Regions from separate parts of the Chryseobacterium arthrosphaerae genome, predicted to be linked through region 4. Evidence: riboswitches for the same ligand, from Rfam matches in the RefSeq annotation. Region 4 holds a riboswitch; each other region holds the start of a gene.
What was found. Region 4 has a riboswitch for cobalamin ahead of BBI00_RS18185 (TonB-dependent receptor plug domain-containing protein). Riboswitches for the same ligand answer to the same signal wherever they lie in the genome.

Region 1 (8,102 bases), on a different contig from region 4:
CTTCCACGAAGATTCTACCGAAGATGAGCGTGTAAAATTTGCAGAATTTGCAAAATCGCTGATCAAAGCAGATCATAAGGTAACGGATGAAGAGCATACATTTTACATTCTTCTTAAAAACCTATGGGGTTTGTCATAAAACCTCAATTCTAATAAAAAAACCATGAAAAAAATTTATCTAGGATTATTAGTAATGAGTGCATCTACATTTCAGTCTCAGCAATTTCCAAACCTGAAGGCTCCTGTTGCAGAAAAGCAGGAACACATTAGAGAAATCCACGGCGATAAGGTCAATGATCCTTATTACTGGATGATTGATTATTTTAAAAAAGGAAAAGACTCTACCAAAGTCGTTGACTATTTAAAGGCCGAAAATTCCTATTGGGAAGGTATGATGAAAGATACTGAACCTTTCAGAGAGAAGCTGTTCCAGGAAATGAAGGCCAGAATCAAGGAAAAGGATGAGTCTGTGCCTGTTTTCAAAAACGGTTATCATTACTACAGCCGTACAGAAGCAGGAAAACAGTATTTTAAATATTGTAGAAAAAAAGGCAGCCTTACTGCTCCGGAAGAAGTACTTCTGGATGTAGACAAGATGGCGGAAGGACATCCTTATTATGCCGCAGCAGGCTTCAGCATAAGCCCTGACAATACTAAAATGATCTACGGAGTGGATGATGTTTCGAGAAGGCAGTACAAGCTATTCTTAAAAGATCTTTCTACCGGAAAAACAACTGATCTCGGGATAAAAAATACAACAGGTTCTGCAACATGGGCCAACGATAACAAAACAATTTTCTATACCTCCAAAAATCCTGAAACCCTTTTAACGGAAAAGATCTTCAGACATACACTGGGAACAGATTCCGCAAAAGATGTTCTGGTATATGAGGAAAAGGATAAAACCAACTATATTGGTGTAGGAAAGACCAAAAACAACAAGTTTATCCTGATCGAATCCAGTGCTACCACTTCTTCTGAAACAAGGTATCTGGATGCCAATGATCCCAATGGAAACTTCAAAGTTTTCCAGCCCAGAATAAAGAACGTATTGTATAACGTGACTTCTCTGGAAGATAAATTTTTGGTAACGACCAATAAGGATGCCCTCAACTTCAAAGTGGTGGAGGTTCCTTTGGATAAAACCGGCATCGAAAACTGGAAAGATTTTATCCCGCACAGAAAAGATGTGCTGATGGAGGATGTTTCTGCATTCAAAAACTATCTTGTTTTCAGCGAAAGACAGAACGGACTGACCCAGCTGGTGATCTATGACAGACAAACAGGAAAAAAAGAGTTCCTGAAGTTTGATGAAGCCGCTTATACGGTTTATCCGTCAGCAAATCCTGAATACAATACTGATAATTTCCGTTTCGGATATACTTCCATGATTACTCCAGGTTCTCAGTATGAACAGGATTTAAAGACCGGAAAAAGAACATTATTAAAGCAGCAGGAAGTTCTGGGAGGGTATCAGAAAGACGATTATACCACTGAAAGGCTTTTTGCCACTGCAAAGGACGGTACCAGAATTCCGATTTCCATTGTTTATAAAAAAGGGTTTAAAAAGGATGGTAAAAATCCATTGCTTCTTTATGCATACGGCTCCTACGGAAGTTCTATGGATGCAACTTTCAGCAGTAACAGGCTGAGTCTTCTCGACAGAGGTTTTGCCTATGCTATTGCTCATATCCGTGGCGGACAGGAAATGGGCAGACAATGGTATGAGGACGGTAAAATGATGAAAAAGAAAAATACGTTTACCGATTTCATTGATGCCGGAGAATATCTGGTAAAAGAAAAATATACCTCTCCAAAGCATCTGTATGCCCAGGGAGGAAGTGCCGGCGGATTACTGATGGGTGCCATAGCCAATATGAGCCCTGAGCTGTGGAACGGAGTGATCTCTCAGGTACCTTTCGTAGATGTTGTCAATACCATGCTGGATACAAGTATTCCGCTTACGACCAATGAATATGACGAATGGGGAAATCCGAATAATAAAGAGGCCTATTTCTATATGAAATCTTATTCGCCCTACGAAAATATAGAAAAGAAAAACTATCCTAACCTACTGGTAACAACAGGTCTTCATGATTCTCAGGTACAGTATTTCGAGCCTGCAAAATGGGTGGCGAAACTGAGAGATATGAAAACGGATAAAAATGTATTATTGCTAAAAACCGATATGGACTACGGTCATGGCGGTGCTTCCGGAAGGTTTGATTACCTGAAGGATATCGCATTGGTATATGCATTCATGTTTAAACTGGAAGGAATTAATAAATAATCTATGAAAAAATTACTTGTTTTATCCCTGTTTTCTATAGCAGCAGGGTTAACAGCTCAAAAAAAGGAATATGATCCAAAAGTCATGGGATGTTACAAAGGCTCTGAAGTCAATCAGCAGATGGAAGGAGTTTCAAAATATTGGGTATCATGCAGGCTGGAAAAAGGTAAAAGCATTCTGATGTTTGTTGCCATCAACGCAGACGGCAGTGTGGTACAGGAAACGGAAAACGGCAGCTGGTGGACTCAAAACGGGAAATATTATGAACTTCATAAAACAGATAATGTGACAGACATTTATAATTATGAAGTACTGGCTAATGGTGATGTGAAATTTCAATCTGTCGAAATGATGGGAAAAAAGGACAACACCTATGTTTTTACTGACACAAAAATAAACGAAGATTAAATAAGAAATAATTATGAGAAGAAAAATAGTTGCAGGCAACTGGAAAATGAACAAAAATGTAATTGATGCACAACAATTGATGATTCAGTTACTAAGCTATAAAAACAACACTTCTACCAACTGCGAGGTTTGGATCGCTCCCCCGTCTCTGTATCTGATGATGGCCAAAGATATCTTTGAAAAGGATGAGATCGGAGTATTTTCCCAGGATATGAGCGAGCATGAAAGCGGTGCTTACACCGGAGAAATTTCTGCAGATATGTTAGAGTCTATCGACGCAACAGGTTCACTGATCGGTCACTCTGAGAGAAGACAATACCACGGTGAAACAGATGCCCAGTGTAACAAAAAGATTAAGCTGGCATTGGATAAGGGGCTTATTCCTGTCTATTGTAACGGGGAAACTCTTGATCAAAGAAAGGCCGGACAGCACCTTGAAGTGGTAAAAAGCCAGACAGAAGAAGCTCTTTTCACTCTTTCTGCTGAAGAGATCAGAAAAGTGGTAATCGCCTACGAACCGGTTTGGGCTATCGGAACCGGAGAAACGGCAACACCGGAGCAGGCTCAGGAAATTCATGCACACATCAGAAATATTATTGCGGCAAAATACGGTCAGGAAACGGCAGATGAAGTTTCAATCCTTTACGGTGGATCTGTAAAGCCGGACAATGCAAAAGAGATCTTCTCCCAGCCTGATATTGACGGAGGGCTTATTGGAGGTGCTGCTTTAAAATTAGAAGACTTCTCGAAGATCATTGAAGCTTTTAACTCATAAAGACTTTCCATCGGATGAACATAAAAAGATTCAGTATAATATTCTTCGGACTTCTTTTATTTGATTTGATTTATGTCTTTATCTATGATCAGTTTATGATAGGTTTAAAGCCTGAGTTCCTGAATTATCCATTGGCCCTGATCAAGGTTCTGGCGCTATTTCCGGCAGTTCTGTTTAATAAATCGCTGCCCTTCTATGCTCTTATCCCCACTTATCAGGCGATATTGATATTTATAGGGAACGTTTTGGTACAGGCATTTTTAATGTACAGATTCCTCTTTGGAGGAGTAAGAAATAAAAAAGACTATCAATAAAAAACGGCGGAATCTTCGATTCCGCCGTTTCCGTTAAAAAAATCTAATTATTGAATATCGACTACATACATTGTTCCTTTATCCACCTTTCCTGTTTTAGGCAGAATTTTTGCTTTGGGATTTCCGTTTCCATCATCTACAACTCCGAAATCATCATCATTGAAAACCGCCAGTTTATTGTTTCCTAAATAAACAATTCCTTCAAATTTATCATGCTCATACCCTAACTTTTTAACCAGATCCACGGCCAGGGTTTTGGAAACAGGTTTTATTCCGGCATTGGTAATTTCATCCCATGAGCATTGCTCCAGAGCCTTTCCGTTTATTTCTTTTCCGTTCACAGCATTGATGTCAGTCCCGTTTACATCTGTGGCATTGGCAAGGTTGATTCTGTATACTTTTTTGATTCCTCCCTGTGAACCGAAATTTCCATCCCTTTCGATCACTAAAAATTCAGTATTGCTCAGTGCGGTAATATCACAAACGGAATCGGAAGCTCCACCATCCTGTTTATATAGAAACTGTCTGGTCTGCCCGGTACTGATATCAAATGTCACAATTCTTATCAGGGTTGTATTGGTTGCCAACGCTTTAGTAGGGACAAACATCATCGATTGCATGGTACCTACCAGGGTTTTTCCATCCGGTGTCATACAAAGACCTTCCATTCCTCTGTTGGCTCTTCTTTTGGCTAAAACTGCAGGTAATTTTCTCGGGCCTGTATTTACCCCAACCGGACTTATTCTTTCCAGTTCAATCCCGTCAGCATTGTAATGTACAATATGAGGGCCATATTCGTCAGAAACCCAGAATGTACCATCCGGTGCAGCAACAATACTTTCACTGTCCAATCCGTATTTATCCGTACCCAGAACATTTCCGGAAGCATCATAAGGAACTTCTCCTGTACTGCCCATTCCCACAGGGTTCGGAAGCCCAGTAATAGGCTGTCCTCCCGGGTTTTTAAGTTTAATATATTTAATAACCTCCACATTCCCGTCTGCATTGATCTTAAAATGCATAATGGTTGGCGTGAAATTGGGTGTCAGGAATTTTTTTCCGTTCAGATAATCAGTATTCGGGCCACGGTCTGTAATCACATAAAATTCTCCTTTTCGGGTAGGATGTGCCGCCGCTCCTGAACCAAACCCACCATTGATCACGTCTACTCCATTGATTGTTGCCAATTTGGTAAAAGGAAATTCCTGGGGAAGTCTTGAGTAATTGATATCAGTATCCGGATTGTTTACCGTATCATTGTCGTTACATGATGCCAATGCAGCCAGCATCAAAACAGATAAAAGTAACTTTTTCATATTTTCTTTTATGGCTGCGAAAGTATAAATTGATTATAAACTGATCTTGAATACAATGATAATTGTACTTTAACAATAGAGCCTGCAAAATGAATTCAACATCAACAATAATAACCGGTATCAGAATCCGGAAATAAAAACACAATATCAAATTCCTTATTAATTTAAAAAATACAGCACTATAAATGCTTATTATAATTTTCTACAACAGGAAACGGATCAATAATTCACAAAAGGAGTACCAAAAATTTATATGATATATTTGCGGCGTTTTAAGGTTGAACACTGTTCATTAATAGGGAATCAAGTGAGAATATTATTCAATTCTTGAGCTGTACCCGCAACTGTAAACCGTTTCACCTCTAGCATTTTTGCCACTGGATCAATTTCCGGGAAGGCTGCTAAAGGATGTGAGCCAGGAGACCTGCCTTAGGACACTGTTTAAAATCCGGGGAACAAAGACAGGTTCTTTTTTCTGCCATAAGTTTCGGGAATAAAACTTTAATTTAATAATATCATGAGAAAAATCTATTTTTTTTTCTTACTGCTTTGTATGCAGTTGTTGTCGGCCCAGTTTACAGAAAACGACATTAAATTCTGGGTAGGAACCGGTTCTAAAAAGGCTTATTTCATTGCCGATTTCAATGACGATACAACCCCCAATTCTTATGCATGGGGATATCGCTTTGATGCTGATAATTTAAAAGCAGAAGATATGATGAATGCTATTATATCAGCAGAACCTAACATGGAAGCTGATATTTTATCAGGGTTTCTCTACAGCTTCAAATACAACCACCATACTCCAGGTACTAATGATTCCTGGATACCCTGGATAGGTTCAGATGCAGAAAATATGTCGAATAACAATAATGGTGCAGGTTATGTTGATTTAATAGACGGATTATGGTTTGGTATTAAATATGGTCTGGATGATATGGATATTCCCCCATCCACCCCTGTCCCTGCCTATAGTTCCCAATGGTATACCTCATCTCAGATCACCAACTGGATCGGAACCGGAACTCATAAAAGCCTTGTCGTTATTGATTTCGGGACAGATAATGCTAACGGCAATGCGCATTCTTTCGTTTTTGGGATCAAATACAACGGTACATTAACCGCTGAGCAGGCTCTACAGTTAATTCAGGCCCAGGCTCCGTATTTTAATTTTACCACAGCTAACAGTCAAATTTCCACCCTGTCATTAAACAGCTTTACCGGAAATTCTTCAGGAACTGACAGCTGGAAAGTATACAAAGGAAAAGATTTATCAAGCTGGCAAACGAAGGATAATCTGTCTCAGGTTCAACTGGCAAACAACGATTGGCTTGGACTGAGCTTTGGAGAAAGAAGACCTTTCACGCCTGCAGAAGCAGCTGATGCAATGCTGGGAGTTTCGGATGTGAATAAGAAAAAATTCAGTATTTATCCTAATCCCGCCAGTGATGTTATTCAGATCGAAACCACTGAAAAGCTTAAGGAGGTGAATATTTATTCTGTAACAGGACAGAAAGTGATGACTTCCCAGATGACTAAAATTGATATTCAATCATTACAGACAGGAATTTATTTCGTTGAGATTAAAACAAATGATCGTTCTACGATACATAAAATTGTTAAAAAATAGGAAATCAGTGTTGTAGCTTTCCCATATTCTGATAATGCAATACCAGCCGGATTCCTACGGAATGACCCAATTGAAATAATGGTTTACCCCAAATGGTCATTCCGTAGGAATCTAAACCTTTAATAACAGAATCAAAATTTTGCAGATCATAAAAAAACCGCACCAGATGGGTGCGGTTTCTGTGATTTTACAATCAATTATTTTTTCTCAGCTGCTCTCTGAAGTACCTCATCTACCATTCCGTAGCCTTTAGCTTCTTCAGAAGTCATCCAGTAATCTCTGTCAGAAGATTTTTCAACCCAATCGTAGGTCTGGCCTGAGTGGTGCGCGATGATTTCATATAGCTCCTGCTTCAGTTTCAACATCTCTCTAAGGTTGATCTCCATGTCAGAAGCAACACCCTGTGCTCCTCCTGAAGGCTGGTGGATCATTACTCTTGAGTGCTTCAGTGCAGAACGTTTTCCTTTTTCACCTGCCACCAGTAGTACTGCTCCCATTGATGCTGCCATCCCTGTACAGATTGTAGCTACATCAGGCTTGATGATCTGCATGGTGTCATAAATACCTAAACCTGCATATACACTACCACCCGGAGAGTTGATATAAATCTGAATATCTTTTGAAGGGTCTGCACTTTCAAGGAATAAAAGCTGTGCCGTAACGATATTCGCTACCTGATCATCAATACCTGTTCCCAGGAAGATAATCCTGTCCATCATCAGACGGGAGAAAACGTCCATCTGAGCAACGTTCAATCTTCTTTCTTCCATGATGTACGGGGTAAGATTCGTTGGGCCATACATTCCCATATACTGATCGGTAACCAGACCGTTGTTTCCTAAATGTTTTACAGAGAAATCTCTGAATTCCTTTTTAATGTCCATATTTCTATTATGTATTATTTTAACAAATATTCTCGAAGTTTAAATTACAATATTTATTCCTAAAATTTTATAGGACTTTTTGTCACAGAATCTTAGAAAACATTGTGCCTGAATTATCTTCTTCTGTCTCTATAGATTCCTTTGATGGGTGAATATTCAATGATATTGTTCAGCCTTATCGAAGCCTGTTTCAGCAGCGTTATTTTTTTTATGAGCTCATAATATTTCAATTCATCAGTATCCCTGTACTGATCGAGCTGTTTATCTGTTTCGGTGATCAGATAATCGATATACCTGTATTTATGCAATAAGACATCACCTTTAATCTGATCTGCCACCTTATCTCCGTAATTGGGCGGATAAATATTTCTGGAAGCCCAGTTTTCCAGTTCATCCAGAGGAATCAATGCATCTACAACCTTTGTGGTAATTTCTTCATCCATAAAAGATACAAAAAAGTTTCCACTTCTCAACTCGTCTTTCTG
Region 2 (8,102 bases), on a different contig from region 4:
TGAAAAAATTGCCGAAACCAATGAAAAGCTTGAAGAGAAACGTAAAAGCGACCGTGCCGTATGGATGAAAATAGGTCAGCGTGTACGCATCACCGGAAGCACCAGTGTAGGAACTATTGAAAAGATCTCCAGAAACAAGGTGATTGTCAATTACGGAACCTTTAAGACGACGATTGATGCAGATGAACTTGAGAGAATTTAAGTGATTTTAAAATTACATGAACGCAAATAAACAAAGAGAGAGTACTGATACGTGCTCTCTTTTTATATTTATCTGATATTTTTCTTATTTTTAAAGAAAACTATAATTTATGAAACCATTAAAAGTACTTTCAGATCTTTTGCCGATACCAAGTTATACGGTGATCATCCTGTGTTTTTTCTTTCCTTTTTTTCTGATAAAATGTGGTGATACCACTCTGATGTCTCTCAAAGGAACAGATCTGGTAACGGGAGTTTCTAAAAAAGACATGAGTAAACGGATGAAAGAAAACCTGAAAAAGAACTCCCCTTTTGGTTCTGCATTCGGGAATGATTCCGCAGATCAGTCATCAGATACAGACAGTGAATATTCCCCGCTGAATGAATCCCGGGATAAAAAAGACAATGAAAATATTCCTCCCAGCCCTCTTATCATCATTGCATTTCTGGCTGCCATTGCAGGAATTATTGTTCAGCTGATAAAAAGTGTCAGAAAAAAATACCTGTATCATATTGTATTTTCTCTGATAGGGCTTCTTTCTTTTCTAATATTTTACTGGACCTTTCAATCCAAAATGGAGGGACTTGGAAACAATAAAATCGGAATGGGATTAGGAGGCGGAGTGACGATCAGTTATGGTTTTGGAACTGCATTTTATTTAGGGGCCGTCCTTTTTCTGGCCATTCTTCTTTTCTTCGGAGTATTTTCCTATTTCCTGAAAAATGATCCGGAAGCTATCTATGGGGCGCCAAAACAAAATACAGAAACCTGATACAGAAAGCAAATAAAAAAGATAGCAGGAAGTACGGCAAGATCATTCTCTTCCGCATTTAATTTATATATTTGGGGATCAAAAAATTTTCACAATGACTTTCATCAACAAAGCATTTTATCTGTCCGCATTCAGTTTTTTGTCCCTAGCCTTCGTTAAAGGCCAGAATAAAGTTCCTTTTGGAGTTGTAAAAGCCGAAGAAGGATATGCCAATGTACGGGTACATAAAGATAACTACAGAAAAATTGTAGATAAAATCCGTATGCGTAAAGGAGATGTATTTGTTTATGTAAAGCCTGCTCCCGGAGAAACGGAATGGATCTGGATCAAATATCCTGAAAAACAGGATGAAGACAAGCCGTTTGTACGCTATGAAACCCTTGACAGGGAAGGAATGGTGAATAAAGAACGTATTGCTTATATCGATCAGCTTCCTGCCTATACTCCATCAAAATCCAAGAACGGAAGGTCACTGATCTTCACAGACAACTCGGACCCGAAAGTCCCTACAGCCCAGAGAAGCAAAGTAGTAATTGATGTTTACCCTTCCAATGCCGGTTATCGTAAGAAAGAAAAAGATGCAGACGGCAAACTTCTTACCATCGATAAAGTAAAGCCGTGGGGAATAGGGAACGATCTTCCTGAAGGAATGACAGAGATCAAATCGATCCGGGTACAACAGCCGGGAAGAGGTTCGGTTTTCGTAAGAGAAGCGATCAAGAATATGTTTCAGCCGACTATGGATTTTGAAAACGTAGGAGTAACCGCCCTAGACAATGATAATATTTTTCTTTATATGATCAATGGTACCGGGGAAAACAGATATACTACCCTGTGGACCATCAAGAAAGGAAGAGTGATCAGCCAGATTATTTACCATAATCCGGAATAAATTCATTATTTTTGCCCCCGAAAAGTTTAACGCTTATTCATCACAGAAACTGGTTCTGCCTAGCCGCAGATTAAAAGGGAACCGTGTGAAAATCACGGACTGTCGCGCAACTGTAAGTAACTGAAATCTTTATCAAAAGATCCACTGTGCGAGGCATGGGAAGGAGATAAAAGATGTTACAAGTCAGGAGACCTGCCTTTTTCTTAAACAAGAAACTTTCGCGATCTGAAGTTTTATTGATCTGATGGATTGTTTCAGGAATTTCTAAGGTTCCTGTCATTATTCTGTTGTTTTAATATGATTTCATTTCGCTTTAATTAATAATGAAATATGACTACAGAAGAAAGAATTGAAGCTGCCGAAACCAGAATTTTTAAAGCGGTTTTCCCAAACACTACCAACCATTATGATACTCTTTTCGGAGGTACAGCCATGCAGCTGATGGATGAAGTAGCCTTTATTGCAGCTACCCGTTTTGCAAGAAAGAGAGTAGTAACCGTAAGCAGTGACAAGATCGATTTTAAAAAACCTATTCCTGCCGGAACGATTGTAGAACTGATCGGAAGAGTTTCATACGTTGGAAAGACCAGTATGAAAGTAAGTGTAGAGATCTATACAGAGCAGATGTATTCCTATGAAAGAGAAAAGGCTATTGTAGGTGACTTTACTTTTGTTGCCATCGATGAATTCAAAAAACCAATTCAGATTTTATAAATAGATTCGGGCGGCCTTTGGCCGCCCGAATCTATTATTTCTACGATTTAAAAGTATTACTTCAAAACCTTTTCAGTTTCCAGGCTTCTGTTCAGCAACAACTCAAAAGCCTCTCCCATTTCATCGGAAGCTCTGGTAATGGCATTTTCAAGCATATTTCTGATTTGTTTTTCGGTAACGCCAGCTTCTGTCCAGCTTTTTCCTGAGGTATGGGAGTTCAGGATAAACGGCATGATCCTGTCAATGGAACAGGCAAAAATAGCATCCGGTGTTTTTTCTTCTTCAAATTCAAGCCACAGATTAAAGAATTCTGTGCGTAGAGGCTCATCCAGGATTCCGAAGATCTTTTGTGCTGAGGCTTTTTCACGCTCAAACTTTCCTACCATGGCTTTTTCATCAAAAAGGAATGTATCTCCTGCTTCAATTTCTACCAGATCATGAATAGAAAGCATTCTGATCACCCTTAAAAGATCGATATCTGCCCGGTTTTTAGCATAAGGATAAAGGATCTGTGCCAGGATAATGATCTGCCATGAGTGTTCAGCCGTATTCTCTCTTCTGGTGTCATCTGCATTATAATTTCTTCTTTGCACGTTCTTCAGGGCATCTACGGCCAGAATAAAATCAATCTCTTTCTGTATCTTCATCTTACTTTAGTTTATTATATTCTTCTGATGAGTAAATCCTGGTTTTGGTTACCCATTTATTCTTTATTTTTTCTTTTGTGATCACTTTTACACGGTCTTCATTGGTCATATCCACTTCTTTTTCAAAAACTTTATCCAGTCCTTTATTCGGGATTACGGCGTATTCTGTAGTAAAAAGATCACAGCAACCGGATTTTCCGAAAGTAGTCAGACGTTTGCGTTGGGAGTCAACACCAAAAAAATCAAATCCGTTTGATGCAAGTTCCGTAAGTTCTTTACTTTTTACAAAGCTCATTCTGGTACTGTTGAACACATATACATCATAAGAAGCACTGTGATAGTTCCCCATATTTCCGTTCCTTAAGGCTATATCTTCGGTACCGTCAAAATTAAAATCATCGATGATAATAGCGCTCTGGTCTTTGGCCAGCTCCATCATTTTTCCGGGTTTTGGCTTTTGATCAGGCTTTAGGTCTATTACCAGGTCATCAGATACAAAGGTCTGTACCCTGGTATTGCTGTTATTAAACAACTCTACGGTTCCTTTGCCTGTACATCTGCTATCATAACAATTTTCAGAATGAATGACAGCACTATAATTTTTCGAGATATTTTTGACTTCAAACTGGTATTGCGCAAAGCACAAAGGCCCCAGAACAACGAAAGCCGAAAGATTCTTAAACTTATTCAATAGATTCATAGTAATAGTAAATGGATTGGAAGTGTTTTTTAAAATTCATAACAAAAATACGAATCATAATACCGATCTCAAAATTCCGGTTTCATATTTTACTATTCATTTCCTCCAAAGAGGTCTTGGTCTACTTATCGTTTGGGTCTCTGAAATTCAATAGGAATAGGCTTCAGCCCATCCTCAACCGATAAAAATCTTCCATTGGCTTTAGCTAAAACCTGTTCAGACACAAATACCATTAAAAACACCACACATTTTCCTCCTTATTCAACCCAATTCAAGTCAAATTTCAAAAAAATGCACTTGATTTTGTTTTTATTAATTTTCAATTAAAAATTTATAATACTGATTGTCAAATGATTAATAATTTTATTTTAAAAATTTCACTACTTTGTATTGCATAATACCATTTTATTTACATATCTTTGTAATGTAAAATTAGAATACGCTCAACTAGCTAGGGGCATTTTTCTAACTATAAACCTTAATTAACAAAACTTATCAAAGATGAATACTGAAAATACCAAAGCGCAAATGCGAAAAGGAATTCTGGAATTCTGTATTCTAAGTCTCATCAATAACCGTGAAATGTATGTTTCCGATCTGATTGATGAACTGAAAAAAGGAAAACTGGATGTAGTGGAAGGGACCCTCTACCCTCTTCTTACAAGACTTAAAAACGGAGAGTTTCTCTCCTACAGATGGGAAGAATCTACCGGAGGACCACCCAGAAAATATTATCAGATCACAGAAAAAGGAAAACTTTTCCTGGATGAACTTCTCAATACGTGGAATGAACTGACAGCCTCAGTCAACCAAATCACCCAACAAAATTAAAAAACAAAGCTATGAACAAGACACTCTCAATAGGACTCGCAGGTTTTTCTTTTACAATAGAAGAACACGCATATATAAAGCTCAGCGATTACCTGAACGCTCTTAGAAGCTCACTGGATGTTTCGGAGGCAGATGAGGTAATGCATGACATAGAAATAAGAATGGTGGAGATCTTCAAAGACTCTCTTGGAAAACGTGAAGTGATCAACGATACGGATGTAGAAAAAGTAATCGCACAGATCGGAACGCCTGAGAAAATAGAAGAACAGGAAGAAGCTTATTTTTCTGAAAAAAACACAACTAAAAATACCCATTCAGGAACCAACTATTCAGACAAAAAACAGCTGTTCCGTGATCCTGAAAAACAAAAAATCGCAGGGGTATGTGCCGGTTTAGCGCAATACGTTGGAATGGACATTACTGCCATGAGAGCCATCTGGCTTGGAGTTTTCGTTCTGGGAATTTTCACGGCAGCCATTTCCTCTTCATTGATCGGACTTCTATATGTAATCCTTTGGATCGTACTTCCAAAAGCTGAAACCGCAGCAGATTTCCTGAAAATGCAGGGAAAGCCTATGAACTTCGACAATCTTAAGAATGAGTCTAATAAATTGGTACAGTTTGCCAATGAATCTACTCAGAGGGTCGGAGAAATATACAACGAAAACAAACCTTACATCAATAACGCAGGAAGCGGAGTATGGAATATACTGAAATATATTGTAGGCGGAATCTTCGTATTGATGGCAGTAGGAAGTATTATAGGAGTATTTGTATTATTCGGGCTTTTCGGAATGGATACGGACTTCCCGGGAGCTAATGAGATCAGATTCTATATGGATGATCAGGGACTGGATAAAGTACTGGCAGCCATGATGGTGATCGGAAGCTTAATTCCTGCAATTCTCTTCAGCTTATTAAGCATCAAGATTTTCTCTCCAAAAACAAAGCTGAGAAACATCGGATGGGTAGTCGGAGGTCTGTTTCTTCTTCTGATCGGGCTTGGAACATACTTCGGTATCAGCATGGCCAAGAAAAACATGATCTACAGAGGAAGTAAGGAGGATACTGAAAATATAGCGATCAACACAACTTCTGATACGGTATACGTAGATATGAAACAGGTAAGCATCCCGCAGAACTACAAAGCCTATAACGATGATATTTATTCAGATAAGAGAAACGTTTATGAAGAAGACTATGTTTCTGTAGAAGTGACAAGAAAACCGGATATCAAAACGCCTTATCTGATCATCAAAAAAGAAGGCAACGGATATAACTTCCCAATTCAGCTTACCGTTCCTGTAGAAGTTGTTGACAATAAAGTGATGCTTCCCAACTTCGTAAAGTATCCGTATGAGCACAGATTCAGAGATTACAGAGTAAACTATGAACTGGTAGTACCATTGAAAGCAAGGGTAATTTCTATGAACAAGAACAGAATCAATATGGACGGAGACCTTGATGGTGACGGCATTAATGACGATGATCAGGACAGAGATGAAAATGAAGACAAAATCAGAATCGAAAAGAATAAGATCACTGTAAACGGTTCCAGCATTGTATATGATTCCAATGATAAAGACAGCATCATCATCAACGGTAAAAAAGTGCCTAACAACCAGGCTAAGAAAGTAATTGATTCTGTAACATCCGATATCAAAAAAATCAACAAGGATGTAGACATCAAAATCAAAGACGGAAAAAACGAAATTTCCATACAAACTAAATAATTAACTTCAGAGAGTGGCAGAAGGTGTGGATGGAAGGCAACCGTTTGAAATTCACACCCTTCTTCTCTCAGAAAAGTGAAAAAAAACAATATTTAGTTCTCTATGTGAAAAAATTGTTTTAATTTCGTAAAGCTAAAAATATAATAACCAATAAACTAAAAACACAGCCTTATCATGATACAATTTGCAATGGAATTCGTAATGAAAATCGTAGATTTAATTAGCGGTTTGTTTTAAGAGCGATAATATTTCAATATATTTGTAAAGTATAACCAAAGTTTGGTTATACTTTTTTGTTTTTAATTCAAAAATCTATGAAAAAGCTGATAGGCAAACTGATGTTAAAATTATTAGGCTGGAAAGTCGTTTTACAGGGCGACGTCAACAACCTGAACAGGTGCATCCTGGTGGTGGCACCCCATACCCATAATATGGAATACATTTTAGGAAACTTTGCCTACTGGTCTCTGAATAAACCTTTGAAAATCATCATTAAAGATGCCCATACCAAAGCATGGTACGGGAGCGTTGTAAAAGGACTGGGAGGAATCGGTATCGACAGGAGCCAGAAAAACGACCTGGTTAACTTTGTTGCCAATCAGTTTGCCAAAGAAGATTTCAGCCTTGTCATCACTCCTGAAGGAACAAGAAGCTGGGTACCGAAATGGAGAAAAGGATTTTATCATATGGCTTTAGCAGCAAAAGTCCCTATCGTTCTGGCTGCAGGTGACTTCAAAAGAAAAATTGTGTATCTGGGATATACTATTCCCTACGAAAGAATTGCCTCGGTGCCTTTTGCAGAGATCATGCAGGAAATTCAGGATTATTATGTGAAAAATGATATCGTTCCTAAGGTTCCGGCCAACTGGAATCCAGATATTATGGGAACCGGCAGTGAATCAGAAGCCAAAAGCTAGAAGCCGGAAGCAAAATTACTTAGTACTCATTAATTATCTATAATCAACATGAAAGGTCAGACAAAAGAAGAAATATTAGCGTTCATCAATAACTGGGGAGACGAAACCCTGGCAAAAACCCTTGAAATAAAATTCATCGATATTGATTTTGAAAATGAAACCCTTACCGCTACGATGCCGGTACTTCCGAGAACCCATCAGCCGTTCGGGATCATGCATGGAGGAGCAAGCTGTGTTCTGGCAGAAACTTTAGGTTCAAGCCTGTCGAATATCTTTATCGACGGTGAAAAATATTACGGGGTGGGCACCAATATCAATTCCAATCACCTGAGAAGTAAAAAGGACGGTATTGTAACCGCTACTGCCCGCTTCATCAGAAAAGGAAAAACCATGCACGTTTCGGAAATTGAGATCCGCGACGAAAAGGGAACACTGATCAACCATACAACAATGACGAATAATATTATTCATAAATAAGCTGAAAAAACATACAACATAGAAAACTCAATTTTTTTGAGTTTTTTTTATATCCTTACTGCAACCTTTTTATTTTCCCGCATCCTATAAAAAACAATAACCATGAAAATTCAATTTTTAGCTTTTTTAGCCGTATTTATTTTCTTTGTTTCCTGTAATGAAGATTCAGATCCTGTAGAGAAAACAGCGTCTTATGATGTATATGTGGGCGGCGTAG
Region 3 (8,102 bases), on a different contig from region 4:
ATGCTATAAACACAAATAATTTATACAATAAATTAGATTATGAAATTTTTTGCTTTAATGTTTTCATTCATGATAGTAATCGTGAATGCTAAAGATCCGTCCCGGCAGCAAATTGATAGCCTGATCAATATAGCAAACAATAAAAATGCATATTCAAATTTAGGAGATAAAGAAATGCTGAGATTAATTACCGAAGCTTATTATCTTTCAAAGGACCTGGGATATGACGGAGGACGTTTAGAATCGCTAATTAAGTTTCTGGAAATATATTATAACACGAACAATATCAATGGTATATACGAAAAAGTAGATGAGGCCATCAGGCTGGCTACAGAGCTGGATAATAATTATATTCTAAGCAGAGCATTAAGATACAGAGCATGGATGTATATTAAAATAGGCAAATATAATCTCGCAAAATATGAATTAAAAAAAGCAGCAGAAATTGCTTCAGATATTATTGACAATGATCAGAAATACAAGTCTTTAATGAATATTAGTTCTACTATGGCCTCTTATTACGAAGCTTATAAATCAGATACTGATTCAATGCTGTCCTATGCCAACAAAGCGTATCACTATGCTTCCAATATTAAAAGTTCAAATCCAGATAAAAAAAAATACCTTTCAGCAACAGCCACTGTAATAGGCCATATTTTATTATATAAAGGAAATGTAAAAGATGCTAAAAAATATATTCTTAATGCCGAAGAAAATCTTATTAATAGTCCAGATAAAGCGACTCTGGTAAAAATATACAAAGCATTAGGAATAATTTCGATGAAAGAGCATCAACACGAGCTGGCACTAGATTATTTTAATAAGTCTGTTTTTCTTGCAAAAAAATACAATCAAAATGATGAGTTAAAAAATATCTATCCAATGGTATCAAAAGCTTATGAGGCATTAAAAGATTATCAAAAAGCTCTTCATCAACATGATAATTACAAGAAAATCAATGACAGTTTGAATTTCGAAACAAAAAAAGTAATAAATAAAATAAAAAATCTTCCAAATAAAGATTACCGAAGGTTTGATTCCTTTGACTACAGTATTTTTGGAGTATGTTTATTGCTGATCACACTTATGATTGTACCTAAGCAAGATATAGTAGAAGCATCCAAATCAGAGATAATGGTAATTACTGAAAAAGAAAATCAAAAACAAAATATTTTATCATATACAACTATAGAACAGCTGAATCAGCTTACAGATCTTGCTACAAAAAATGAACAAGCTTTTTATACAAAATTCCAGGAAATATACCCTCATTTTATAATAAATATAACCGAAAAGTTTCCAAAACTATCTACTGCTGACATTAGATTATGCGCATATTTAAAAATGAATTTTGACACGAAACAAATTGCAGTTTTTACTAATTCTACCATCCGATCTGTGGATGCAAAGAAATATCGTCTTAGAAAAAAGCTAAATCTTACTCCAGAAGAAGAATTATACGCTTATGTATCAAAATTCTGATTAGTATGAATTGGGCACAAACTTTTAGGGTATTTCTGATAATTTTAGCAATTACTATAAACAAAAAAATCCTGCAAATCATTGATTTTGCAGGATTTATATATTTTTTGTTGTTTTTTGAAAACTTCCGTTTTCACAACTTGCGGAGAGTGAGGGATTCGAACCCCCGGACCTGTTACAGTCAACAGTTTTCAAGACTGCCGCAATCGACCACTCTGCCAACTCTCCTTAAACTCCGGTAGTACCGTTGTTTTCAGTGGTGCAAATATAGAAACATTTTTAATACTGACAAAATATTTTTTCAATAAAATTGATTTTTTTTCAGTTGTCATCAGGGTTTACAGCAGTATAAGAAGAAAAAGCTTAATGCTAAAACCTAACTTTCAGTTACTTAAATACTATGTTTGCTAACTGTGAAAATTTAAATAAAGATGCTCAAAATAGTAGACTGAATTCAATTTCATGTGGGGTATCGCATACTATCTTGCGAAAGCTGCCAGTATATTTTCAGTAATAACAGGCAGATAATGAAAGATGAGGCAAATTCTTGCCCCATCTTTTGATCTTTATTAAGGTAAACTAATTTTTTTACCCTGTTCAGGGAAGATGTAATTAACCTTTAATGGATTGTTTTCCAGGAGTTCTTTTTTTATAATCTCCGGATTATCCTTCGTCGGTTTTCTGTGGGTAACTACAATATTCAGCCCCTGTAGATTTTTTTGTCCCGTTTTTTCTTTGAGTTTTTCCAGTTCTTCCAATAAGAGATTGGGCGTAAGGTGGCCAAACAAAAGATGTTCCGGCTGGCTGTTCGGGAATGATACTTCTATCAGTATGGTGTTCAATTGCTTCTTCTTCACCAAAGGAGCAATGCGTTCCCAGAGTTTATTGAGCTGTTCAGACTTCTCAATCCTGTCAGCTCCTGTATCGCCCAGGTAAAGAAGGTAATGGTCATCCCTTCTGACAAGGGCAGCACTGCTTTTATAGGGATTTACGTGGCTCAGTTCATAGCCGGTTATAAAAAACGGGGTTTGGGGCGCCGGGATCTCTGTTCCTTCTTTAAGCTCATTATAATGATATTTTCCCAGCATCGGTTTTTGACCCTGGTCAGCAAAATTGATCCAGATATCTGTAATGAAATAATGATTTTGTAAAATTTGAATCACCGGTGAGATGGCAAAAATGTCCTTTTTAGAATCAGCAGGAGAATTGATAATAAGGCCTGACAAATGATCCAGATGGCCATGTGAGATAAAATAACCTTTGATCTGATCTTTCAAAACCGTTTCTTCCGGCCCGCTGAGGCTGTTCATCTGAATGGCTTTTCTTATGCCGGTATTCACTGTACCTGCATCAAGGCAGATAAATGTATTGTCTTTGGGGGCTCCTACTAAATACGCAGATAGGTTATCTTCCTGTTCTCCGCCATAAATACCTAATGGAATAAGATCGAAATTTTGTGCCTGGCAGGTCATGTGTATGATGAAGGCCAATAAAGAAAGTGCTGTTTTTTTCATTTTTTTAAGCTAAAAAAACTATCCTTTGTGGATAGGATAAGCAAATTTACATTATTTTTTCCCGATAAGAGGCCTTGCAAAAAGGGAATCCTTTGCCGTAGTCGTTAAAAATAAGCATGAATTGATCTGCTTTTCTGTCTTATGGATAATCAGGAATGTTTTTACCCAGAATGATATCTCTTCTGATGGTCATAAGCCCATCTTGCATATAAGGCTTTACGATTCCTGAGCCTCCTCTTCCGGGTTGTTTTTTTCTCATGGCTTTTTTCAGGGAAGGATCATCATCAAACAGGTATTCATCCAGATAGTATTCATTTTTATCCGGTTCTTTGATGGTGATATGGATGTGCTCAGGTTCACTGCCGTCAGGATAAGCAGCAGGCCTGAAGGTATAAAATGTATATTGCCCGTTTTTTCCGGTCTTTACCCAACCCCGGAAAAATCCATGCCGTTTTGCCCAGCCTGTTTCATTGCCTCTGGTTTCATAAATTCCTTGTCTATTGGTGTGATAAATGTATACAATGACATTTTCTGCCGGTGTTTTTCCGTCTTTTTTGAAAACAGTTCCGGTTACCTTTAGCTGGGGTTTGTTTTGCATGAATTTTGGAAGTGTATCTACGGGAGTCAATGTTTTATTTTGGTACTCATAGATCGCTTCACAGCCTTCACAAGGTCCTCCTATATTTTTTTTGGTCTGACCTTGGCAGGATGTTAAACCTGATATCGTCAGTAGAATCCAGAAAGAAATACTTTGTTTTTTTAAGTCCATAGCTTGTCATGTTTTTTATGTGAATGTATTTGCGAAATTATGGACTGAAAAAAGGTTGTAAAAATAAAATGTTTTATCCTGATGAATTGGTAAGCTGACCTGAGGTCCCTGTCGTAAAGCGTTTTTTGAATTCAGAAGTATAGGTCCTGCTCAATCTTACCAGAGTACCATCTGTCATCTGCAGATCATAATCGCCATTCAGACGGGATTTGAATGAGCGTATTTTGGAAAAATTAACTACAGCGGATTTGTGTACACGGATAAAGATCTGATCATCCAATTGTTCAAGCATTGATTTCAACGTTTCAGAATGCAGATACCTTTTGTTTTCAAGGTGAATAGAAACATAAGGAGTGGCAGAAGTGATCTGTATAATGTCTTCCGTATGGATGATCACATTATCTTTTCCATTATGGATAACGAATGTAGGAGAGACTGTGGCTTTTTCTGTATACACAGCATTAGGTTTCCGGACCGGGAGATATTGATAACCTAGAACAAATCCTGCATAGATAAGAACGGCTATAGAAAAGTCGTGGGTGAGGGTGTAAGAAAAGAATTTAAAAAGATCATATCTGCCCTGATAAAAAAAGAGAGACAAAATAGTTGCAATAAAAGGAAGCATTATAAGATGCACCGTAATCGGTAATATGATGAATAGTGCTGTTTTTGTATAGCTTATATGCGTTTCAGATTTCAACTTTTGATATAGAACCATTATTATGGGAATGTAGAGGATCCAAACGATCTTAAACAACAATGATTCGCTGAAATGAAAACTATAGCCGCTTCTCTTGGCCTCCCAGAAATCCTGAAACATATTTATAGTTGTAATGACAATAATGATTCCGGAAAGTATCATGAATAACTTTCCTGTATTCAAAGGAAAACGAAAGGGGGTTATCTTATTTGAAATCGGGGATGTCATCTCTTATAGTTTTTGTAGACTTTCGTTTTTTATCAAATATACTAAAATCATTGTGATGATGTTGAGTTACAAAATCTCTGTTGTTAAATCCGAAGCAATACCGCTACCTTCCGGAAATAGATTGAAGAATAAAGCTAAAACAGGGTGTTTAAAAAATATAATCAGAGATTTTATATGGTCAGCCCATGGTTGTTTTTGACTTCGGCCATGACAAATGTACTGTGTGTACTCCCGATGGAATCTACTGATCCCAGTTTATTGAACACAAAATCCTGATAATGTTTCATATCCCGGACCTGAACTTTAAGCAGAAAATCAAAATCCCCGGAAATATTATAGCATTCAGCAACCTCTTCGATTTCCAGGATTTCTTTTACAAAATCATATCCCACAGAACGGTCATGGATCTTTAATTTGATCTGGCAGAAAACGGTGAATCCACGGTTAAGCTTCTCAGCATCTAAAACAGCAGCATATCTTTTTACATAGCCTTCCTGTTCGAGTCTTTTTACCCTTTCAAAAACAGGAGATGGGGAAAGGCTTACCTCTCTGGCGAGTTCTTTCACGGTAAGTTTTGCATTTTTTTGAAGCAGTCTGAGCAGCTGCAGGTCTTTATCATCGAGTTGTTCCACAGAATATTATTCTTTTACATTATAAAATCAATCAAATGTACAGAATTATATTCTTTTTAAATTATTATTTTAAGTTTTATTTGCTTAATTTACTGTATTTTATTGTTTGTTTATTCTGTATAGTTAATTTTACACAAAATTAAAATCTTTTATTAATGCTGCTGAGTGTTCGTAAAAGAAACCGTTCTTTATCTACTTCATCAAACAGGAGAGGTTTTACTTAAGGTAAATTAATAGGGAATCATGTGAAAATCATGAGCTGTCGCGCAACTGTAAGCAGCATGCCAAAGGTTTCCGTCCAAAGATATCCACTGCGAAAAGCGGGAAGGATGACGGAAAACCGCTGCAAGCCAGGAGACCTGCCTTTACTGAATTGACAGTGCTTTCGCGGTCTGAAGCTTTGGGTCATACAGATGATATATCGGATGCATTTTCTTTTTGTAAGAATCTGCAGCATTCAGTATATTATTGTTTTCCATAGATTTCCGCAGAAGTACTACGAAGCATTTCAAAGAACTTTATCGTTAAGTTTAATTAAAAAGTTTAAAAAAATGCAAACTCACATTCTGGGCTATCCGCGTATTGGTAGCAAAAGAGAACTTAAAAAAGCCTGCGAACAGTATTGGTCCGGCAAAATTGTTTTGGAAGAACTTCTTGCTGCAGGAAGAACGATCTGTAACCACAACTGGAATATCCAAAAGGAGGCCGGGATAGATCTTATCCCATGTAATGACTTTTCATATTATGATCAGGTACTGGACATGAGCCTCATTGTAGGGGCCGTGCCATCCCGTTACCATGAAGTAGTGCTTAAGAAAAACAATACAGAGCTGGATCTTTACTTTGCCATGGCAAGAGGGTATCAAAAAGACGGATTGGATATCACAGCAATGGAAATGACCAAATGGTTTGACACTAATTACCATTATATTGTTCCTGAGTTTTACAAAAACCAAAAGTTTAAACTGAGTTCGGATAAAATATTCAATGAATTTGCCGGGGCCAGACAGGCTGGAATCAATGCAAAACCTGTGATCATAGGACCTGTTTCCTATCTTCTTTTGGGAAAAGAAAAAGAGGAGGGGTTTGATAAGCTGGATCTGGCAGAAAACCTTCTTCCTGTGTATATTGAAATCCTTACAAGACTTCAGGAACAGGGCGCTGAGTGGATTCAGCTGGATGAACCGTTTTTAGCACTGGATCTGACGGAGAAAGCAAAACAAACCTATCAGCTGGTGTATGCGGAGATAAGAAAAAAATTCCCTAAGCTAAAGCTTATTATTGCTACTTATTTTGACGGATTAAAAGACAACCGGTCTCTTGCCGTTTCACTTCCGGTAGAGGTATTGCATATAGATCTGGTAAGAAATCCTGAGCAACTGGAAGAAATATTGAAGATCATTCCTGAAAATCTAAGCCTTTCACTAGGTCTTGTGGACGGAAGAAATATCTGGAAGAATGATTATGAAAAGTCTTTGCGCTTCATTACAAAAGCCATTGAGAAACTTGGCTCTGAAAGAGTTTTCATTGCTCCATCCTGTTCTCTGCTTCATTCACCCTGTGATCTGGATGCAGAGACAGCCCTTAATCCTGAAATTAAAAACTGGCTGGCTTTTGCAAAACAGAAAGTAAAAGAAGTTGTTACCCTTAAAGCACTAGCTGCGGGTACAGATAATGAAAACAGTCTTACAGATTTTGAAGACAATAAAAAGGCAGTTGAAGGAAGAAAAACATCTTCCCTTATTCATAATGATCAGGTAAAACAAAGAGCTCAGGCTGTCACCAAGGAAGATACCCAAAGGAAAAATACTTTTAAAATCCGTAAGGAAGAGCAGCAAAAAACATTACAGCTTCCTTTGTTTCCTACCACCACCATCGGATCATTTCCGCAGACTGCAGAAGTAAGAAGCTGGAGGGCTCAATTTAAAAAAGGAGACCTTACGGCAGTACAATATGATGCATTACTGAAAGAAGAAACCCAAAGAACCATCCGCTGGCAGGAAGATATAGGAATTGATGTGCTGGTTCACGGAGAGTTTGAACGCAATGATATGGTGGAATATTTTGGGGAACAACTGGAAGGGTTTACATTTACTAAAAACGGCTGGGTACAGAGCTACGGAAGCCGTTGTGTAAAACCTCCTGTGATTTTTGGGGATGTATCACGGCCGGTACCTATGACAGTGTACTGGTCACAATATGCACAGTCTCAGACTGAAAAATGGGTGAAAGGAATGCTCACAGGGCCCGTTACCATCTTACAATGGTCTTTTGTTCGTGACGACCAGCCCCGCTCTGAAACCTGTAAGCAGATTGCATTAGCGATACGTGATGAAGTAGTGGATCTGGAGAAAGCAGGAATCAGAATTATCCAGATTGATGAGCCGGCAATCAGGGAAGGTCTTCCTTTGAGAAGAACCGACTGGCAGAACTATCTGAAATGGGCTGTGGAAGCTTTCAGAATTTCTGCAAGCGGAGTAGAAGATGCCACACAGATCCATACACATATGTGCTATTCTGAATTCAATGATATTATTGAAAATATTGCCGCTATGGATGCAGACGTGATTACCATAGAATGTTCCCGCTCTCAGATGGAACTTCTGAATGCCTTTGCCGACTTCCGCTATCCGAATGAAATAGGCCCCGGTGTTTATGATATTCATTCGCCAAGAGTGCCGTCCAAAGAAGAGATGGTTGAGCTGTTGAGAAAAGCGCAGCATGTAATCTCTGCCAGTCAGCTTTGGGTAAACCCGGATTGTGGGCTGAAAACCAGA
Region 4 (8,102 bases):
AGCTATAGCAGGATCAGTTTTTATGATGATTGTGATGCCTGTGGTTGTGCTGCAGGAAACGGGTCATCCGGTTTTGAATCTTTACTGAACCCACAATTTATAGGAGTCAAATATTTTGCACAGCATTATAAGGCCAAAGAGAATTTATTTGTCAAAGACCTCACTCAGGATCAGTATTTCAATACACTGCAGATCTGGGGTAAAATTCCGGTGACGGAAAAACTGAGTGTATATGCCAGTCTGCCATTTCATTTTCACGAAAAAAAGACCACGCAGGGCGATATCAGAATCAATGGAATCGGTGACCTGAATCTGATGGGAATTTACAGGCTGGTGAAGTCAGGGGATAATTTCCATCAACTGAGCGGAGGCCTCGGCGTGAAAGTGCCTCTGGGTAAATTTGATGAAAAAGGAATATCAGGCGTCAACCCGAGCTTTCAGTTGGGAACAGGCAGCTGGGATTATCAGGCAGCTTTGAACTATAAATTTCAAAAAAATAAAATAGCCGTATTGATCAATACCGATTACACCATTAAAACTGAAAACAAAAAACATTACCGCTTCGGAAACCAATGGAATTATGCAGCCACCGGTTTCTATCAGCTCTCAGGAAATGAAAAAACCATATTTTCTGCTAAAACCGGGCTTCAGGGGGAAGTGTATGCACAGAATAAACAGTTTGGGGAAGGCTTGCCCAATACTGCAGGAAGTGCATTATATGGAAAACTGGGATTTGAAGCCTCTTATAAAAGGTTCAGCCTGGGAAGTGAAGTGATGCTCCCGTTATATACCCATCTTGCCGGAGGAGACATTGAGGCAAAATCAAGGTTCAGCGTGTTCCTGAATATTGGAATATAACGGATCTTGTAAAAAACATTTTTCCTGTCATGAATGAAAGAGTAAAGAATCTGAACATTGATGACTGATACAAAAGGCTGTTTCATTATTGGGGCAGCCTTCTTTCTGATTGGGGCATAAAGTTAAATATAATGACCGGTGCAGACAGTGATTTTCATCGTTTTATTTCTTTATTAAAACCGTTTTTTACAGCCTTCTGATATATAATATTGTAAATCATTTTGTTGATAACAGGATATAGCAATAATTTTCTATCTTTGCCGGAGTTTGGTGAGCCGTAAAAAGCTCTTAAAAGGGAATCCGGTGAAAATCCGGGACAGACCCGCTGCTGTAAGCTCCGCACCAAAGTTTTTGAAGAATATATCCACTGTTTTTTAATGGGAAGGATTTCAAAAATGGAGTAAGTCAGAAGACCTGCCAGAAAAATTAAACGTTTGACGCTTTCGTGGAATAAAGCTTAGGACACCAATGATTCTGTGCAGTGACTGCTGTGCTTTGTCGTTGCGTTCTTATATCCATTAGCGTCATCATTATCCCTGAATGAGCTAATGGTGGCAAAACTGATTACATCTCAATTTCATAAAATTGTTTTCACCGCTTCGGTGTTAACCTCTCACTTTTTGTTTTCCCAAACAAAGAAAAAAGACACTCTGGATGCAGAGACCATTAAGGTTATCAGTCTCTACAAAAAGAATTTTAAAGAAATTATTCCTGCTCAAATCCTACAGGGAGAAGAACTTGAAAGGCTTAACAGTCATTCTGTAGCGGATGCGCTGCGGTATTTTTCAGGAGTCCAGATCAAAGACTATGGAGGTATCGGAGGCTTAAAAACCATCAACATCCGCAGCATGGGAAGCCAGCATGTGGGCGTATTCTATGATGGGATCCAACTGGGGAATGCACAAAATGGCCTTGTTGACCTGGGAAGGTATTCGTTGGATGACCTGGAAGAAATATCGCTGTACAACGGGCAGAAAAGTGAAATTTTTCAACCCGCAAAAGATTTCGGTTCATCAGGATCAATCTATCTGCAGCCTAAAACACCTGTATTCAAAGGAAACAGGAAAACAAATCTGGTCATAAGGGCAAAAAGTGCTTCCATAGATCTTTTCAACCCTTCATTCCGCCTGGAACAGAAAATCTCAGACAGGATTTCCTCAAGTTTCAGCGGAGAATTTATGCAAAGTGACGGAATTTACAGATTCCGTTACGCCAAAAAATACCCTGACGGGCAGCAGGCTTATGATACAATTGCCAGGAGACAGGATTCGGATATTAAAGCCAAACGTTTTGAAACTTCTGTCAATGGAATATTCAATAACGGAAGCTGGAATGTAAGAGGGTACGGGTATATTTCAGACCGTGGAATGCCTGCACCTATTGTTAATGGGCGCTTTGGAGGCCGGGGAGCAAGACTTTCGGATGAAAATTATTTCGTACAGGCCCATCTGAGAAAAAAGCTGTTCCCAAAATTTGAAACCCAGCTGAAAGCAAAATTTGCCTACGATTATACCCATTTCATGGATACCGTTCGTTCGCAATCTATCATTTATACGGATAATGTCTATATTCAAAGGGAAGTATATCTTTCTTCTTCCAATATCTATTCTATCACTCCGAATTGGGATGTCAGTCTGAACGGAGATTTCCAGTACAATAATCTGGATGCCAATCTGGACAATTTCTCTTATCCTACCCGTTATACAACATTAGTAGCCTTGGCAACCACATACCAGTGGAACAGGTTTAAAATTCTGGGAAGCCTTTTGGGAACATTCACTTTTGAAGAAGTAGAAAAGAACAAAAGACCCGGAGACAGAAGAGAATGGACGCCTGCTGTATTTATGAGCTATCAGCCTGAGATTATTCCTGAGCTTACCCTTAGGGCTTTTTATAAAAAGATTTTCAGACTGCCAACCTTCAATGATCTTTATTATACCAATATCGGAAATACGTACCTGAGACCGGAATTTACCAGTCAGTATGATGTAGGGTTTACCTATAGAAAGAACTATAACATCAACAGTTTCTTCAAATTCTTTTATGCTAAAGTTGACGGCTACTACAATAAAGTACAGGATAAAATTGTAGCGGCTCCCAATGGAAGTATGTTCCGCTGGCTGATGATGAATCTTGGGCTGGTGGAGATCATGGGAGCAGATGTGAACGTCCAGACTGAAATGCAGCTTGGAAAAGTAAGATTGAGACCGTTACTTTCCTACACGTATCAAAGTGCGAGAGATATGAGCGATCCGGAAGATACGTTCTACCGTAATCAGATTCCTTATACGCCATGGCATAACGGATCATTCAGCCTTATGGCAGACTATAAAGACTGGAGTTTCAATTACAGTGCCATCTATGTGGGGAAACGGTATGATGTGAACCAGGATAATATTCAGTACAATTATGTGCAGCCCTGGTATACCCATGATCTGTCTGTTCAGAAGAAATTCAACTGGGCAAATCATCAGTTTAAAGTGAGCCTGGAGATGAATAATATCTTCAATCAATACTATGATGTAGTGATCAACTATCCGATGCCCGGAAGAAATTTTAAACTTATTCTAAACTTCACCCTATGAGAAAACTAAACTTTTATTTTTTATTTCTTGTATTGGCTTTTCTTACTTCATGCCGTACCGATGATATCATCGTACGTCAGGAAGTGGTAGAAGGATTACCTTCAGAAAATACCGCAATAAAAGGATTCTACATGTTGAATGAAGGGAATATGGGAAGTAATAAATGTACCCTTGACTTTTTCGATTATACCAAAGGAACCTATTACAGGAATATCTATGCGGAAATCAACCCGAATGTAGTGAAAGAGCTGGGGGATGTAGGAAATGATATCAAAGTCTACGGCAGCAAACTGTATATTGTCGTCAATGTTTCCAACAAAATTGAAGTACTGGATGCCAGAACGGCTAAACGAATTACTTCCATTCCGTTGCAGAACTGCAGGTATTTAGCCTTCAAAGACGGAAAAGCCTATGCCAGCAGCTATGCAGGACCTGTAGCGATCAATCCCAAAGCCCCTAAGGGAAAAGTAGTGGAAATTGATACCGCTTCTCTTGCTATTCAGCGTGAAGTTGTCGTAGGATATCAGCCCGAAGATATGGAAATCGTAGGGAATCAATTATTTGTTGCCAATTCCGGAGGCTATAAAGCTCCCGATTATGATAATACCATTTCTGTAATAGATTTAAACAGTTTTACGGAAATCCGGAAAATAGATGTTGCCATCAATCTTCATCACATTAAGAAAGACAATTATGGGGATCTGTATGTGAGTTCAAGAGGAGATTATTATACAGTTCCTTCCAGTTTATATCTGGTAGACGCCGCAACAGGAATGGTGAAAAAGGACTTCCATCTCGCAGTAAGCGAAATGACGATTGTGAATGATAAACTTTATTTCTACGGAAATGAATTCAATTACAATACCCACAGCTATAAAAAAACCTTCGGGATCATAGACGTGAAAACCGAAGAGATTATTGCCAACCACATTTTTGATCAGGAATACGAGAATGCGATTAAAACACCTTACGGAATCGCAGTTAACCCAATCACAGAAGATATCTATATAACGGATGCCAGAAATTACGTATCCATGGGTTTTGTGTATTGCTTTGATAAAAACGGGCATTTCAGATGGAAGACAGAAGGAGGGAATATTCCTGCCCACTTCGCTTTTTTATACAAATAATCAAATTTTAAGAAATGAGAAGAAATACCTTTACTTATTTAAAAATCGGGGTTTTATCATGCCTTCTTGCAGGAGTGACAGCCTGTAAGCATAATGATGAGGACGAGTTTACATTTAGCGGACTCGATGATTCCTATTCTATTGAGCGGTTAAAAGTTCTGACCATTCCTACCAATGCTTCAGGATCCGTTACATGGAGCATCAATGATTCTGTTATCTCCCAGAGTTCAGCGCTTGAGTTTATCAGCCCGAAGGCAAATGCCTATCCTCTGACTTTAAAAATCAATAATAAAGGAAACGAACAGGTTTACCATTCTAAAATAGTCGTTACCAAAGAAAAAGTACCTTACAGTAAATATATTGCCAAAGTATTGGATTTTCGGCCTGCTGTAGGACAGTTTATGAATGAAATCCCCGAATATACTCCCGGGAATACTGCTGCCAATATGCTTCAGAAAGCGAACGAATCTCTGGTGGGAGGGAACTCTACCATGATCAGTCTGGGAGGCTATGGCGGATACGTTGTTTTCGGTTTTGATCATACTGTTCCGAATCTTAATGGAAGAGACTTTAAGGTTCTTGGCAATGCATTCTTTGGAAATGATGCCAGTGAGCCGCGTTCAGGATCCTGTGAACCGGGAATCATTATGGTGGCCTACGACAGAAACAAAAACGGTAAACCCGATAATGATGAATGGTACGAAATTGCCGGTAGTGAATATTTCAAAAACACAACCGTAAAAAATTACAGCATTACCTATTATAAGCCCGATGAAAACAAACCTCCGGTCCCCGGAAGCGAATTCTGGCAGACCGATGTGGAATATATCAAATGGACCGATAACCTCGGGAATAAGGGCTTTAAAACAAAAAATACATTTCACGCACAGAGCTATTATCCTTTATGGTTCGCAGATCCTTCTTACAGCTTTTCGGGGACCAGGCTGGCCAACAATTTTTATGATCAGAACGGTGACGGATCCTATTGGGTAGGAAAATCATATGAATTCGGATATGCAGATAATGCACCGAATAACGATGAGGCCTCCAATATCGATATTTCCTGGGCTGTAGACAGCAGTGGAAGGTATGTGAAACTTCCGGGTATCGATTTTATGAAAATATATACCGGAGTCAACCAGGAAGCCGGCTGGCTGGGTGAAGTTTCCACAGAAGTTGCGGGAGCGTATGATTTACATCTCAAATAATAATTCAACAATACAATTTATTTAATTTAATAGAAAATGAAAAAGTTTTATGTTTTTATCATACTTTTTCTGTTTGCATGTTTATCAAATGCACAGATAAAAGTTCAGGGTGTGCCCCGAAATGATATTTCAGGGATCAGTAAGCTGAATACCACTACGATCAGTTTTTCTGATATTCAGTATTGGGTAGGTTCAGGATCGAACCAGGCTGCTTTTGTGGTACAGTGGAATGACAGTAAGAATCCTGATGCTCTGGTATGGGGATTTAAATGGGATGGAAATGCCACAGGAGAAGATATGCTGAAAGCTATTGCCAAAGCAGATCACAGATTATTTACACTGCTTTATCAGGGAACGCAATTCGGATCAGCGGTCGGAGGAATAGGTTTTGACCTGAACGGGCAGAATACCAATGCACTGATCAAAAGCGGGAATACCACTTATCCCCTGTATCCGGTGAATGGTTTTGTAAATACAACGGCATATGATTTTGACAGCTACACAATTATGGATGCCGCAAATGATCACTGGCAATCCGGATGGACTGTCAACGGATACTGGTCTTACTGGGTAAAAAATCCTGCCGATGCAGATTTTGGATATTCTAATGTAGGGGCTTCTTCACGTACATTGGAAAATGGCTCATGGGATGTCTGGAATTTTAACGTCGGATTCAATGAAACTCCGGTTTCATCAACAATTACTCCGGTTTCCCCATATGTAACTGCCACCAACTTTACCAACGGATATTTTTTGGTGAATGAAGAATGGTTTGGCCATACCAACGGTTCTGTAAACTTCATCGACAATAATGGGCAGATCAATTACCGTGTATACAGCAATGTAAACAATAACCAGGCTTTCGGAGCAACCACGCAATATGGAACGATCTACGGAGACAAATTCTATTTTGTATCCAAACAGGCTGCTGACGGAGGAGATACCCAATATACCCCTGGTGGGAGATTGGTAGTTGCCAATGCTCAGACCATGCAGAAAATTGCTGGTTTCAACAATATTGGAGGTGGTGACGGAAGATCATTTGTAGGAGTGAACGAACATAAAGGATATATCGGTACTTCTACCGGAATCGTACTCTTTAATATCGACAATATGCAGGTAGGTACTCTGATTGCCGGAACAGGAGGCAGCGGTCAGATAGGAAATATGATCCGTACCTCACAATATGTATTTGCAGTAAAACAAAATGTGGGAATTTTGGTGATTAACCCCAATACGGATACTGTAGTAAGTACTATTGCCGGAGGTTTCTACTCCGTTGTTCAGGCTAAAGATGGAAGTGTCTGGGGAATTCAGGAACAGAAGCTTGTCAATATCAATCCCACTACTTTTGCCACACAGGAGTATAATATTCCTACCACCAAATATTTCGGAGATTGGGGTGCATGGAATGCAGGCAGGTTTACAGCAAGTAATAAAGAAAATGCTTTATACTGGATCAATTCAGTAAGCGCATGGGCTTCAGGATCACAGATTGTAAGATTTGATGTTACGGCTAAAACATTTAATGAAAACTTTGCCGCTATTCCGGGACAGACAGGTCAGTATAAGCAAATTCCTTATGGTGCGGCACTTCGTGTAAATCCTGCTACCGGAGAACTTGTTTTGAATACAACGGAAAGCGGATATGGGGCTCACTTTCAGAAAAACTGGATTCATACCTACAATATGTCAGGCACTCTTACCAACACCAAAGTTTTGAATGATTACTATTGGTTCCCTTCCATAGCAGTTTTTACCAATAATTCGGTTCCTGTTGTAAGCAATACTCTGCCTTCGCAGGTTACAGCCGGAAGTACTACAAGCATTGATTTGAAATCCATAGTTTCAGATGCAGATAATATGGAAATATCAGTTGTAAAATCGATCAGATCAAACAGCAATCCTGCGGTAGTTTCTGCTGTGATTAATACTGATGATGAACTGGTTCTGTCGCCACTTGCTTCAGGAACATCTGATATTGTGCTTAGCTTTAATTCAAATGGTAAGATTGTGGAGAAAACGCTTACCGTGAACAGTACGACATCTACTTTAGCTACTGCTGAAGTTAAAAAACTTGAATTCAGTATCTATCCGAATCCGGTTATCGATATACTTTATATCAAAACACAGGAGAAAATCCAGAACGTTTCCATTTATGATGCTTCAGGCAGAACAGTTAATGCACCGCTGAACAACGGCCAGGTCAATATGAGTATGCTGCCAAAAGGAATGTATATCCTGAAAGCGGTAACTGATAAAGCGGTATATCAGCAGAAACTGATTAAAAAATAATTATAAACACCACTTATCTTATTTTA

Region 1: another riboswitch for cobalamin. It lies ahead of BBI00_RS01260 (T9SS type A sorting domain-containing protein); the one in region 4 lies ahead of BBI00_RS18185 (TonB-dependent receptor plug domain-containing protein).
Region 2: another riboswitch for cobalamin. It lies ahead of BBI00_RS10570 (acyl-CoA thioesterase); the one in region 4 lies ahead of BBI00_RS18185 (TonB-dependent receptor plug domain-containing protein).
Region 3: another riboswitch for cobalamin. It lies ahead of metE (5-methyltetrahydropteroyltriglutamate--homocysteine S-methyltransferase); the one in region 4 lies ahead of BBI00_RS18185 (TonB-dependent receptor plug domain-containing protein).

What each region holds. Positions count from the first base shown of each region.
Region 1 covers NZ_MAYG01000001.1:276,234-284,335, reverse strand. The annotation lists gene BBI00_RS01290 (TerB family tellurite resistance protein) at 1-139, shown strand, start outside; gene BBI00_RS01285 (S9 family peptidase) at 164-2,290, shown strand; gene BBI00_RS01280 (hypothetical protein) at 2,294-2,698, shown strand; gene tpiA (triose-phosphate isomerase) at 2,712-3,473, shown strand; gene BBI00_RS01270 (hypothetical protein) at 3,488-3,787, shown strand; gene BBI00_RS01265 (esterase-like activity of phytase family protein) at 3,835-5,103, opposite strand; cobalamin riboswitch at 5,362-5,549, shown strand; gene BBI00_RS01260 (T9SS type A sorting domain-containing protein) at 5,621-6,733, shown strand; gene clpP (ATP-dependent Clp endopeptidase proteolytic subunit ClpP) at 6,931-7,617, opposite strand; gene dnaG (DNA primase) at 7,731-8,102, opposite strand, start outside.
Region 2 covers NZ_MAYG01000001.1:2,358,515-2,366,616, forward strand. The annotation lists gene BBI00_RS10555 (endonuclease MutS2) at 1-202, shown strand, start outside; gene BBI00_RS10560 (hypothetical protein) at 312-974, shown strand; gene BBI00_RS10565 (hypothetical protein) at 1,069-1,866, shown strand; cobalamin riboswitch at 1,900-2,080, shown strand; gene BBI00_RS10570 (acyl-CoA thioesterase) at 2,197-2,580, shown strand; gene BBI00_RS10575 (HD domain-containing protein) at 2,637-3,227, opposite strand; gene BBI00_RS10580 (XAC2610-related protein) at 3,229-3,927, opposite strand; gene BBI00_RS10585 (PadR family transcriptional regulator) at 4,429-4,758, shown strand; gene BBI00_RS10590 (PspC domain-containing protein) at 4,770-6,491, shown strand; gene BBI00_RS10595 (1-acyl-sn-glycerol-3-phosphate acyltransferase) at 6,806-7,408, shown strand; gene BBI00_RS10600 (PaaI family thioesterase) at 7,457-7,885, shown strand; gene BBI00_RS10605 (hypothetical protein) at 7,988-8,102, shown strand, end outside.
Region 3 covers NZ_MAYG01000001.1:823,404-831,505, forward strand. The annotation lists gene BBI00_RS03635 (helix-turn-helix transcriptional regulator) at 40-1,482, shown strand; tRNA gene BBI00_RS03640 (tRNA-Ser) at 1,626-1,710, opposite strand; gene BBI00_RS03645 (MBL fold metallo-hydrolase) at 2,052-2,996, opposite strand; gene BBI00_RS03650 (dioxygenase family protein) at 3,136-3,765, opposite strand; gene BBI00_RS03655 (LytTR family DNA-binding domain-containing protein) at 3,839-4,627, opposite strand; gene BBI00_RS03665 (Lrp/AsnC family transcriptional regulator) at 4,864-5,325, opposite strand; cobalamin riboswitch at 5,520-5,706, shown strand; gene metE (5-methyltetrahydropteroyltriglutamate--homocysteine S-methyltransferase) at 5,877-8,102, shown strand, end outside.
Region 4 covers NZ_MAYG01000012.1:630,892-638,993, forward strand. The annotation lists gene BBI00_RS18180 (transporter) at 1-858, shown strand, start outside; cobalamin riboswitch at 1,110-1,294, shown strand; gene BBI00_RS18185 (TonB-dependent receptor plug domain-containing protein) at 1,479-3,443, shown strand; gene BBI00_RS18190 (YncE family protein) at 3,440-4,573, shown strand; gene BBI00_RS18195 (cell surface protein) at 4,588-5,781, shown strand; gene BBI00_RS18200 (DUF5074 domain-containing protein) at 5,818-8,076, shown strand.